4 regions of the Allobosea sp. P1_B10 genome follow, and region 1 is predicted to be linked to each of the others. Evidence: predicted binding sites of a transcription regulator. Region 1 holds the regulator's gene; each other region holds the start of a gene.
What was found. The regulator PhoB, encoded in region 1, activates phosphate uptake and scavenging genes when phosphate is short. The targets are predictions, from matches to a motif close to TGTCATNNANCTGTCAT.
Positions count from the first base shown of each region.

Region 2: phnC (phosphonate ABC transporter ATP-binding protein) is a predicted target of PhoB. The motif match lies at 1,747-1,763, and genes of this name have one in related genera.
Region 3: AC1D2L_RS03430 (DUF47 domain-containing protein) is a predicted target of PhoB. The motif match lies at 1,356-1,372, and genes of this name have one in related genera.
Region 4: AC1D2L_RS06930 (BtaA family protein) is a predicted target of PhoB. The motif match lies at 1,522-1,538, and genes of this name have one in related genera.

Region 1 covers NZ_JBFTZP010000003.1:38,102-41,175, reverse strand. Annotated here, with positions in the region: gene thiM (hydroxyethylthiazole kinase) at 1-518, shown strand, start outside; gene thiE (thiamine phosphate synthase) at 515-1,147, shown strand; gene phoB (phosphate regulon transcriptional regulator PhoB) at 1,340-2,038, opposite strand; gene phoU (phosphate signaling complex protein PhoU) at 2,178-2,897, opposite strand; gene pstB (phosphate ABC transporter ATP-binding protein PstB) at 2,949-3,074, opposite strand, start outside.
Region 2 covers NZ_JBFTZP010000008.1:118,991-122,064, forward strand. Annotated here, with positions in the region: gene AC1D2L_RS17150 (efflux RND transporter periplasmic adaptor subunit) at 1-912, opposite strand, end outside; gene AC1D2L_RS17155 (TetR/AcrR family transcriptional regulator) at 1,049-1,678, shown strand; gene phnC (phosphonate ABC transporter ATP-binding protein) at 1,864-2,682, shown strand; gene phnD (phosphonate ABC transporter substrate-binding protein) at 2,756-3,074, shown strand, end outside.
Region 3 covers NZ_JBFTZP010000001.1:681,117-684,190, reverse strand. Annotated here, with positions in the region: gene AC1D2L_RS03435 (ABC transporter substrate-binding protein) at 1-1,276, opposite strand, end outside; gene AC1D2L_RS03430 (DUF47 domain-containing protein) at 1,614-2,258, shown strand; gene AC1D2L_RS03425 (inorganic phosphate transporter) at 2,268-3,074, shown strand, end outside.
Region 4 covers NZ_JBFTZP010000002.1:458,979-462,052, reverse strand. Annotated here, with positions in the region: gene AC1D2L_RS06935 (class I SAM-dependent methyltransferase) at 1-214, opposite strand, end outside; gene AC1D2L_RS06930 (BtaA family protein) at 217-1,467, opposite strand; gene msrB (peptide-methionine (R)-S-oxide reductase MsrB) at 1,719-2,147, shown strand; gene AC1D2L_RS06920 (VHL beta domain-containing protein) at 2,246-2,590, opposite strand; gene AC1D2L_RS06915 (acyl-CoA dehydrogenase family protein) at 2,743-3,074, opposite strand, start outside.

The DNA.
Region 1 (3,074 bases):
GCGAACTCGCTATTCCCAAGCTGCTAGAGGCGGCGCGCGATCACGGCAAGCCGCTGGTGTTCGATCCCGTCTTCGTCGAGCTGTCGCCGCTGCGCCAGCATGTTTCGCGCGAGGTCCTGAAGCTTCGTGATGTCGTGGTCCGTGGCAACGCCACCGAAATGGCGGCGCTCGGCTCGGCGCTCGACGATGCCCGCGAGCGCAACCTGACCTGCGTCACCACCGGCAGGGTCGACCTGATCGAGGGCGCGTCGGGCCAGTATCGCGTCGCGCATGGCCACCCGCTGATGACCAAAGTGACCGGGGTCGGCTGCGCGGCCGGCGCCCTGATCGCAGCCTGCTGCGCCGTCGAGAGCGATTTTGCCCGCGCGGCGGCGGCGGCGCTGATCGCTTATGGTATCGCCGGCGAGATCGCAGCCCAGCGCTCCAGGGGCCCCGGCAGTTTTGGCGTCGAGCTGATCGACGCGCTGGCCGCCATCGATGAAGCGACGCTGCGTGCGGGCATGGGAGAACAACAGTGAGCGTCGATATCCTGCTTTACGGCATCGTCGATCCGCAGATCGGGAGGGGTCGGTCGCTGGCAGAACTCTCCGCCGCTGCGGCTCGTGGCGGGGCCACGCTGATCCAGTACCGCGCCAAGGACGCCTCGACCCGCGAGATGGTCCGCGAGGCGCGAGCCATCAAGGCGGCGCTGGCTGGCACAGGCGTGCCGCTATTGATCAATGACCGCATCGACGTCGCGCTGGCCTCAGGCGCGGACGGCGTCCATGTCGGAGCCGACGACATGGAGCTTGCCGATGCGCGCCGCCTGCTCGGCGAAAGCGCGATCATCGGTGCCACGCTGAAAAACGCCAGCGAGTTGCCCTATCGCGGCTCGGCGCGGATCGACTATGCCTGCATCGGCGGAATCTTCGCGACGGTCCACAAGGACAATGCCGACGCACCGCTCGGGCTCGATGGCTATGCCGCGCTGCGCGAACAGGCCCGCACGGTGCTGGGCGCGCTGCCAATCGGCGCGATCGCGGGCATCACGGCGCAGAATGCGGCGAGTGTGATGGCAGCGGGAGCAGACGGCATCGCCGTGATCGGCGCGGTGTTCGGCGGCGATGATGTCGAGGGCGATACGCGCCGGCTGCGCGCGGCTCTCTGAGCGACGCACCACCGTCATTGCGAGGAGCGCAGCGACGAAGCAATCCAGCAGGGCGTAGCGCTCTACAAAGACTGGATTGCTTCGCTGCGCTCGCAATGACGACTCAGCCGATCAGACAGAGTTTTGACCGTCGTCACGGGTTCCGGGCTCGCCCCTGTGGGGCACCCCGGAATGACGACGGAGGCTGTGCCCTCAGCTGCGCGCAAACGTCTCGTCGAAGGCGTAGCCTGAGCCCCGCACCGTGCGCAGCGGGTCCTTGGCGTCGCCCGGCGTGATCGCCTTGCGCAGGCGCCCGACATGCACGTCGACCGTGCGCTCGTCGATATAGACGTCGCGGCCCCAGACGGCGTCGAGCAGCTGGGCGCGCGAATAGACGCGGCCGGGAGCCTGCATCAGGAATTCAAGCAGCCGGAACTCAGTCGGGCCCAGATGCAGCTCTGTACCGGCGCGGCGGACGCGGCGGGTGGTGCGGTCGAGTTCGAGATCGCCCGCCGTCAGCAGCCCTGCGACATGGCCGGGCTTGGCCCGGCGCAGCAGCGCCTGGATGCGCGCGATCAGTTCCGGCAGAGAGAACGGCTTGACGACATAGTCGTCGGCGCCGGTCGCCAGGCCGCGCACGCGCTCGGTCTCCTCGCCGCGTGCGGTCAGCATGATGATCGGTACGCGCTCTGTGTCGCGGCGGGTCCGCAGGCGCCGGCAAAGTTCGATTCCAGACAGCCCCGGCAGCATCCAGTCGAGCAGGACGAGGTCGGGCGTGTGGTCGCGAAGGTGCAGTTCGGCGTCGTCGCCGCGCGCGACGCTGTCGACCTCAAAGCCTTCGGCCTCCAGGTTGTAGCGCAGCAGGAGCGTCAACGGCTCCTCGTCCTCGACGATCAGGATGCGTGCGGGCATGGCGCGTTTCCGTTTGAAGACTTGACGTCATGGTCGGGCTTGACCCGACCATCTCTGGACCAATGCAATTCTGTCATGAGATTCTCGGGTCTGCGCTTCGCTTCGCCCGAGAATGACGCGTCCGCATTGGCCGTACGTATCACCGCCCCGTGACGGCCTCGACGCTGATGTCTGTGGTGTCGATCTTCGGGCGATTGAGATCGAGCGACTCGCCGGTAACCAGATAGTGGATGGTCTCGGCGATGTTGGTGGTGTGGTCGCCGATACGCTCGACGTTCTTGGCGCAGAACAGGAGATGCGTGCAGAAGGTGATGTTGCGCGGATCTTCCATCATATAGGTCAGCAGCTCGCGGAAGAGCGAGGTGTAGAGCGCATCGATCTCGCCATCACGGTGCCAGACCTCCAGCGCCTTCTGCTCATTGCCGGCGGCATAGGCGTCGAGAACGTCCTTGAGCTGGGCCTGCACCAGGCGGCTCATATGCTCGAGGCCGACCACGGCGCGATGCGGCGGCTGGAACTGGCCGGAGATAGCGACCGCGCGCTTAGCGATGTTCTTGGCGAGATCGCCGACGCGCTCGATGTCCGAGGCGATGCGGATCGCCGAGATCAGCTCGCGCAGGTCGTTGGCGAGCGGCTGGCGGCGCGCGATGGTCAGCACCGCCCGCTCCTCGACATCGCGCTGCAGGTTGTCGAGCCGCTGGTCGGCGGCGATCACCTTCTGCGCCAGGGTGGTGTCGCGACGCACCAGCGCGACGGTGGAATCGCCGAGCATGCGCTCGGACATGCCGCCCATCTCGGCAAGGCTGCGGCGCAGCGATTCCAGTTCGGCGTCATAGGAGCGGACGATGTGGTCGGACATGGCGTTATTCCCTTGGCGGCGCGGGCTGGAGAGCGGATCGTCTGGAACGCTTCAGCCGAAGCGGCCGGTCACGTAGTCCTGCGTCTGCCTCTTATGCGGGTTCATGAAGATGGTGTTGGTCGGCGCGAACTCGATGACCTCGCCGAGATACATGAAGGCGGTGTACTGCGAGATACG
Region 2 (3,074 bases), on a different contig from region 1:
CTCGACGACATAGACGATCTTGCCGTCGCCATCGGGCACGATCGCCATTTCGGGAACCACCAGCGCGCCCTCGCGCTGGGCCACGGTGATGGCGATGCGCGAGAACAGGCCGGGCTTCAAGGTCAGGTCGGCGTTGGGGATCATGGCGCGCAGCTTGATCGCGCGACCATTGATGTCGACGACGGGATCGATCGCGAAGATCTTGCCGGCGAAGCTGCCGTTGGGCACGGCGTCGACCTTGAGCTGGATGGTCTGGCCGACCTTGACGCTGCTCAGGAACATCTCGGGGACGCGGAAATCGACCTTGATCGGGTCGACGCTGGTCAGTGTGATGAGGGGCTTGCCGACGGAGACATAGTCGCCGAAGCCGACCGCGCGAAGGCCGACGACGCCGGTGAACGGCGCCAGGATGGTCGACTGCGCCAGCTTGGCTTTGCTCAGCTGCACGCGCGCCTCGTTGGAGGCGAGCTTGGCGGCGGATTCCTCCATCGCGACCTGGGTGCCAGCGCCGCGCGACACGAGCGAGCGCTGCCGTTCATGCGTGTCGCGGGCCAGCGTCAGGTCGGCTTGCGCCTGCTTCAGCTCGGCTTCGAGAATTGCGGTGTCCAGCTTGACCAGTTCCTGGCCCTTGTTGACCTTCTCGCCTTCCTTGAAGCCGAGGAAGACGACGCGGCCGGCAATCTCGGGCGCGATCACGACGGACTCGTCTGCCGCCAGGGTGCCGAGAGCCTCGACCTCCTCGTTGACGGTCATGGTCTCGATCTTGCCGACCTCGACGGGAACACCCATCGCCTGCGGGTTCGTAGCCGCCCGCGCCTGCGTCGTTTCGGCGCCCGGTTTGAAGTTGCGGTAGCCATAGTAGCCGCCACCGGCCACGCCGGCGAGCAGGACGAGAAGTAGGAACCGCTTCATTAGACTGGACGCTCCGAAACCGCGTGCGTATTTTAGACTGGACGGTCTAGTTTGATAAGGCCCGACTTTAGCGGAAACGTGACTTATGGTGTCTTCATACCACCATTCCGAGCCGAGTGCCGCAGATGCATCTCGCATGCCAGCGGAAAAGTCACGTCCGGACAAGCATGACGCGATTACCAGGGCCGCCTCGGAGATGTTCCTCGCGGAGGGCTTCGACCGGGCCAGCCTCGACCAGATCGCGCAGCGTGCCGGGGTTTCCAAGCAGACGATCTACAGCCACTTCACCGACAAGGAATCCCTGTTCCGCGCAATTTGTGCCGAATTGACAGATAAGCTGACGATCTCGCTGCGCAAGCCGACCCGAAAAGAGGCGGAATCGGATCTCGAAACCCTCCTCGTCCGGCTCGGCGAGGAGACCATGGAGATGATGCTGAACCCGGCGTCTCTCGACCTCCATCGCCTGGTTCTGAGCGCCGCTGCGCGCTTTCCCGACATAGGCCGCGCTGCCTATGAAGCGGGCGCGAAGCGCATGATCGATGACCTGTCGGCGGTGTTGATGCAGCGTTCACATCTGCGTGACGAGCCCAACGCCACTCTGCAGGAGGCCGACGCCAAGCGGATGGTCGAGCAGTTCATGGGCATGCTGCGCGGTTTTCATCAGATCCGGGGCCTGCTCGGCGTCCCCCCCGTCTCCGCCGCCGAGCGGAAGGCCTATATCCGCTCCTGCGTGACGACGCTCCTGCGCGGATCGGCACTCGCCTGAAAAAGCTGCAGGCGGTCGCGGGACGCGGCTTCGCCCCTGCACCGCATTCACCGTCGCGGCGCCACCACCGTCACCCGCCTGTCATCTCGCAGGACTAGCTGATCCCCCGTTCAAGAGCGCGACCTCGGGCGGCCCAAAGCCGGTCCCGAACGATGTCGCGCTCGGCTCATGAGCGGGATCACACGATGATGCGCATCGAAGGCCTGACCAAGCGCTTCAACGGCAAAGCCGCCGTCGACAACGTGACCCTGTCGCTGCCGCGCGGCGAGATGATCGGCGTGATCGGCCGCTCCGGCGCCGGCAAATCCACCCTGCTTCGCATGCTCAACCGCCTGGCCGAGCCGAGCGAGGGGCGCATCCTCTCGGAGGATCGCGACGTCACCAGGCTCAAGGGCGCCTCCCTGCGCGCCTGGCGCCGCGACACCGCGATGATCTTCCAGCAGTTCAACCTGGTCGGGCGCCTCGACGTGCTGACCAACGTCCTGCTCGGCCGGCTGAACCATCGCTCGCTGCCGCTGACGCTGGTGAAGAGCTTTTCCCAGGACGACAAGATCCGCGCCATCGCCGCGCTCGAGCGGCTCGACATGGGCCATCTCCTGGCGCAGCGCGCCGAGACCCTGTCGGGCGGCCAGCAGCAGCGCGTAGCGATCGCCCGTGCCCTGGTGCAGGAGCCCAAGATCATCCTCGCCGACGAGCCGATCGCCTCGCTCGATCCCCGCAACACGCAGGTCGTCATGGATGCGCTGTTCCGCATCAATCGCGAGGACGGCATCACCGTCGTCTGCAACCTGCATCACCTCGATATCGCGTCGAAATACTGCGACCGCCTGATCGGCATGGCCGCTGGCAGGATCGTCTTCGACGGCCCGCCCCATGCACTCACCCAGGACATCGCGGCCGAACTCTACGGCATCGAGGCCAAGGACGCCGGCGCCGAGGCGCTCGATGCGCTCGACGCCATTGCCGCCTCCGAGGCCCGGCGCGCCAAGCAGAACGTCGCCTGAGCGGCCCCGAGCCGCTCCGGAAGCCTTTCCAGACGTGAAGAACACCAACCCGACAGCCAACAGGAACATCACCATGCTGACCCGTCGTCACACCCTTGCGCTCGCCGCCGCCGGCGTTGCCGGCGTGCTCGCCGCCCCCGCTTTCGCCCAGGACTGGAAGGCCAAGTATCCCGAGTTGATCTTCGCCATCATCCCGTCGGAAAACGCCTCGGGCGTCGTCGAGCGCTACACCCCTTTCGTGAACTATCTCGCGAAGGAGCTCGGCACCAAGGTCACGCTGCGCATCGCCAATGACTATGCGGCGATCATCGAGGGCCAGCGCGCCGGCAACATCCATATCGCCTCCTACGGGCCCTCCTCCTTCGCCCGTGCCCGCATGACCGGCGCCAAGG
Region 3 (3,074 bases), on a different contig from region 1:
GGTCACGGGCGAAGCTCGCCCACTGCGCCTCGACCTCGGCCTGGCGGGCACCCTTCTCCTTCGAGCCTGTGAAGGCGCCGCGCAGCTCGGGGCTGGAGGCCTGCGCCTCGCTGACCGGCATGGCTGCGATCAGGGTGCGGGCTTCGTCGGCCAGCGCCTTGGCCTGCGGGTTGGCCTTCTTGGCCAGCGCCCCGTCAACCTCGTGCAGGACCTTTGTGACATCCTTGAGCGCGTCGAGCTGGAAGGAGATCAGCTGGTCGAACAGGGTGTCGACGACGGCCGTGCGGGTTTCCGACTTGTCGACGTCGAAGCCGATCATCTTCTGGAAGCGCGGATCGGTGAAGGGGTTGGGATAGTCGGCGCCGGCCTTGGCGTAGACGGCCGGGTTGACCGGCAGGCGGCGGATGCTCGGCTCGAGCAGGACTTCCTGGCCCGTCGGCGACAGCAGGAACTCGACGAAGGCCTCGGCCGCCGCCTTGTTGGGCGGGTTGGAAACGATCCCGACATTGGCGGGCACGACGGTGGTCACGCTCGGATAGACGAACTTTACGGGGAAGCCCGACGCCTGCGCCGAGAAGGCGAAGAAATCGATGACGATGCCGACGCCGACCTGGCCGGAGTTGACCGCCTCGGGCACGCCGAAGGAGCGCTCGTTGATCGCCCGGAAGTTGCCCGACATCTCCTTGATCGTGCGCCAGCCCTTGTCCCAGCCCTCGCCCTGCAGGACGGTTTCGACGGTCAGGTGCGTCGTACCGGAGCGCGAGGGCGCCGCGATCGAGACGTGATCGTAGAAGATCGGCTTGGCGAGGTCCTGCCATTCCTTGGGGTCGGGCAGCTTGTTGGCCTTGGCGTAGCGCTCGTTCCACATGATGCCGTAGCCCGACGCGGCGAAGCCGGAATAGAAGCCGGCGGGATCGTTGATCGGGTAGGAGCCGATCTTTTCCGGGATGCCGGTCGCTTTGGGCTTGTACGCCGAGAGCAGCTTCTTGCCCTTGAGCACCTCGAAGGCATCGGGCGCCGAGGCCCAGAACAGGTCGACCTGGTTGTTGGCCTTGGTCTCCTCGAGATACTTCACGCCGGCATTGGTGTTGCGGTTCTGGACTTCCAGCGTCACGCCCGGAACGGCCTTCTCGAAAGCCTTCTTGATGGGGTCGGTAACGTCCTTGGAAAACGAGGTCACAACCGTGACCTTGCCCGACGGGGCCTGCGCGAATGCGGCCGAGGCCGTCAGGCCCAAACCGATAGCGGTCGCAAGCGCGATCCTGCGGTTGATCATGGTGTCCTCCCGAATTTGTTAGAGATCGCCGACATCGAGGTCGGGCGATCCAAGGCAGGCCGCAGGTCCACCTGCGGCAAGTCATAAAGCTGTCACAAAAGGGGTGGGCGTGTCATCTCGGTCTTTGGCCGAAGACGGCTTAATCGCAGGCGCGGGGAATGAAGTTTGCGTTGCGTCATGCCCGGACGGCGGCTTTTACGCAGATTTTCGATGCATTCTCAGTCGCGAATCCACGTCCAGTGAGAGTTCTCCCCTGAAACGCGACGCTTCGCCTTTACAGCCAAACTGGGAGCGCCTATCGCCACCTGCGACAATTCAATGACGAAAGGCGGCTCTGATGCTTGCTTGGTTTCAGAAGCTCCTGCCTAAAGAAGACAAGTTCTTCGATCTGTTCGAGCGCCATGCCGCGACCCTGGTCGCAGGCGCAGGCGCGCTCGACGCGCTCCTGTCGGGCAGGACGGCGATCGAGCCCGGCTGCGAGGCGATCTACGAGCAGGAGAATCGCGCCGACGACATCGCCGGTCAGGTCATGCTGGAAGTCGGGCGGACGTTCATCACGCCGTTCGATCGCGGTGACATCGAGGAACTGATCGGCTCGATGGACGATGCCATCGACCAGATGCAGAAGACGGCCAAGTCCATCACGCTGTTCGAGGTCGAAAGCTTCCAGCCCTGCATGGAAGAACTCGGTGCGGTCATCGTCCAGGCAGCCGAGCGCGTCACCGTGCTGCTGCCCATGCTGCGTGACATCAAGAAGCACGCGGTTGCAATCGGTGCGCTGGCCAAGCAGATCGGGGCCATCGAGGAGCGTTCCGACAGGCTCTACGATCAGGGCATGAAAACGCTGTTCAAGGACCATCAGGCCTCCGACACCATGGGCTTCATTGTCGGCGCCGAGATTTACGACCATCTCGAGAAGGTGGTGGACCGCTTCGAGGATGTTGCCAAGCGCGTCAGCCGCATCGTCCTCGAACACCTCTGAGCGACCCTCGTGGATCTGTCCAGCGTCGCTCCTGCCCTTATCTTCCTGATCGCCGTCGCGTTGCTGTTCGATTTCCTGAACGGCTTGCATGACGCAGCGAACTCGATTGCCACCATCGTCTCGACCCGGGTGCTGGCGCCGCGCTGGGCCGTGTTCTGGGCGGCGTTCTTCAATTTCATCGCCTTCCTGTTCTTCGGTCTGCACGTCGCGCAGACGGTAGGCTCCGGCATCGTGCAGGCGGCGATCATCGACGACCGCGTCATCTTCGGTGCGCTGAGCGGCGCCATCGTCTGGAACGTCGTCACCTGGGTCGCCGGCATCCCGTCCAGTTCGTCGCACGCGCTGATAGGTGGGCTCGTCGGGGCAGGGCTCAGCAAGGTCGGCTTCTCGTCGATCGTGTGGTGGGGACTCGGCAAGACGGTCCTCGCGATCTTCATGTCGCCGGCACTGGGCTTTGCGCTGGCGTTGCTGCTCGTCCTGATCGTCTCATGGAGCTTCCTGCGCGTCGCACCGATCAAGGCCGACAGCACCTTCCGCGCTCTCCAATTCGTCTCGGCTTCGCTCTATTCGCTGGGGCACGGCGCCAATGACGCGCAGAAGACGATGGGCATCATCGCGGTGCTTCTGTTCTCGCACGGCATGATGGGCGACACCTTCGCGGTCCCGTTCTGGGTGGTCATCTCCTGCCAGACTGCGATGGCACTCGGCACGCTCTGCGGCGGCTGGCGCATCGTCCACACCATGGGCTCGAAGATCACGCGCCTCTCGCCGCAGCAGGGCTTTTGTGCCGAGACCGGCGGCGCAATCACGCTGTTC
Region 4 (3,074 bases), on a different contig from region 1:
AGCGCAGCCCCGGATAACGTCTCGCGATCGCGATCAGGTTGCGGCCGGTGCCGCAGCCGATTTCGAGGACCGTCCCTTGCGGAGGGGGAGCGAGCCCGGCGATCAAGCGATCCCTCCCCAGCAGGTAGAACTTCCGGCTGGCGTCATAGACATGCCGCTGATGCCGGTACATCGCGTCCATCAGCCCAGCAGCGTCCCCGAGCGCGCGCGCCATGGTCAAGACGCCGGCCCGGACAGGACATAGAGGTGGAAGGCGCCGTAGATCGACGAGCGGTCCTGCTCGCCAAGCCTGCGGCTCGCCGCCTCCCGATAGTCCCAGCGATCGAGGATCCCCGCCGGGACGCGCCCCGGCAGCAGGCGCTCGTCGGCTGCGGTCCGGAAGATCACCCGTGCTCCCGGCCGGGCCGTTCGCGTGATCTGCGCCCAGAGGCCGGTCAGTTCGGTATCGTTCATCCAGTCCTGGGCATCGAGGAGGACATAGGCATCGCAACTCTCGGCCGGCTGGTTCTCGAGATAGGCGGTAATCGCACTCTGGTGATAGCCGACACGCGATCCACCCGCCTTGACGACCGCGAAATGCTCGCGCTGCAGATAGGGGGGCACTGCGGCATCCGGGCCAGGCGCATAGCTGCGGCCAAAAGCCTGTCGAGCGAAATAGTTCGTCTTGAGGTCGAAGCCGCAGGCCAGCCGCTCGAGCCTGTGGCGCAGGACGCCGCGAATGCCGGCGTCGCCCTCGGCAGCCAGCGCTTTGTACTGGGCTGGAGGAATGCCGAGCCCATAGAGCGAGGCCGGCTGGCGGATCAGCCAGCGCACGAAAGGCTTGTCGAAGACCGGCGCGAGATGGCGCTCGAACAGGGCGCGTTGCTCGTCCATGTCGCGGGCCTGGAGCATCACGCGGGGGTCGCAGCCGAGCATGCGTCCGAGCAGGTGGCACGCGCCGATGAAGCGGCCGAGCAGTCCAAAGCGATAGAAATTCCGCGCGAACATGCTGATGCGTCGGCGCCCATCGAGGCCGCGCCCCTCCCAATAGGCGCGCGACACCGGGTCTAGATGGGGTGCGATGCCGCGGTCGTAGAGCGCAATGTTGGCGGGCGCGCGAGCCTGCCCGAACAGACTCAGGAAATCGTCGTGGCAGTCGAGATTGGCCAGCGCCGCAAGCTTCAACCGGCCGAGCGCGATATGGGCGCCGTTCAGGTCGACCGCGCTGATCCTCGCGGGCTGCGCTGTGAGATAGGACAGGATGTTGCACGAGCCCGAGGCGATCGCGACGACATGATCGTCGTGCCGCAGGGCGAGCGCCTCCATGTCGACGACTGGATCCTCCCAGATCTGCGGATAGACCAGCCCGGAAAAGGCGAGCGTGAAGAGCCGTTCCGACAGCCCCGCCTTCGACAACGCCTTGCTGCGATGCACCGCCGTCGTCAGCCCCGATGCCGTCTCACGCCGAACCGCCCGCGCTGTCTGCATCGTTTCCGCCTCTTGGTCGGCTCACTGCGATGGCGATCCGACTAGAGAAGCAGCGTGACGGTGGGGTGACGCCTGCGCGCCCCGGCAGTTGCAGGCGCAAGCGCGCGGTCAACAGGAACGTGAAACCGATTGCGGCGGTTCGGGGCTGAAATCCGCGCGACGATCGCCATATTGCGCTTCGAACACGAAGCTGCTGAACGTAGCGGCCGGGCCATTGGCCCGCGGCAGAGAAGGAGACGGATATGGGCCTGATGAGCATGTTCGGGACAGAGAAGAGCCAGGACGAGACCTTCCCGGTGCAGTTCTCGGAGGCCGAGTGGCGCGCCAAGCTCACGCCCGAGCAGTATCATGTGTTGCGCGAGCATGGCACCGAGCGCGCCGGTTCCTGCGCCCTGAACTACGAAAAGCGCGCCGGCACCTTCACCTGCGCCGGTTGCGGCAATCCGTTGTTCACCGCCGGCAAGAAGTTCGAGAGCGGCACGGGCTGGCCGAGCTTCGACCAGCCGCTCGAAGGCGCGGTCGGCGTCACGGAGGACCGCAAATTCGGCATGGTCCGCACGGAAGTGCACTGCGCCCGCTGCGGCGGCCATCTCGGCCACGTCTTCCCCGACGGCCCGCCGCCCACTGGCCTGCGCTACTGCATGAACGGCGTCGCAATGGATTTTGCGCCGGCGGCGTAAGGTCTATTGCCGATCGCGTTCGAGCCGGAACGCGCCTTGATCGGCCTTCTCGCAAAATCAGGGCTTCGCGGGTGCGCTCCCGCGAAGCCCCTTTTGGTTCAGTCGACGTTCTTGATCGTCGCGACCGTGGCGCCGGGCAGCGGCCTGAACAGCAGGATGCACTGACCGCTCGTATCGGTGACGACCCATGGGTGCGTCATGAACGTGTCCTGGCTATAGCTGCGGCCGGGGGCCACATCGCTGTAGTGCTCGCGCTTGCCCTCATAGTTCAGCCAGTAAATCTTGACGCGGCTCTTGCTGTCGTTCTTGAACTGAACCTTGGCAGCCTGGTTGCTATCCGCTGACTTGATCGAGCGCTCGCTCGTGCAGTCTTCGGCAGCCAGCGCGGCGGTCGAAATCGTCAGGCCGACAAAAGCGACGCAGATATTTTTAAGCATGGACATTGGAATGATGATCCGGCGGGCCGGCCAGCGGAATGCTGCCGTCCGGTCGTCATGACGGCCAAAACGAACTTACGCAACGTCAAACAACATCCCGAAGGCGCTGTTCGCGTTGCCATTTTCAGTCTTGCAGGTTTAGAGCGTCACCACTTGGCTCAGCCCGACACCGGCACCGCCCGTCGCGCCAGCGCGGCCGCATCGACGCTGTGTGGGAGGTCGCCAAAGTGACCAGACCAACGCCCCTCGAGCCGCGACGCGATGAAGGCGTCGGCGACCTTGTGCGACGAGTAGCGCAACAGCAGCGAGGCCTGCAGCATCACGGCCAGCCGCTCCGTCAGCCGCCGGGCCTGGCCCTCATGGCCGATCAGCCCTGGCAATCCCCCAGTCAGCGCCGCCAGTTGAGCATCGTAGCGCCGGTCCGCGCCCTTCACTTGGCGCAACTCGTCTAGCAGGGCTGCCAGCGACCCCGGCTCGCGCTCGAGCGAGC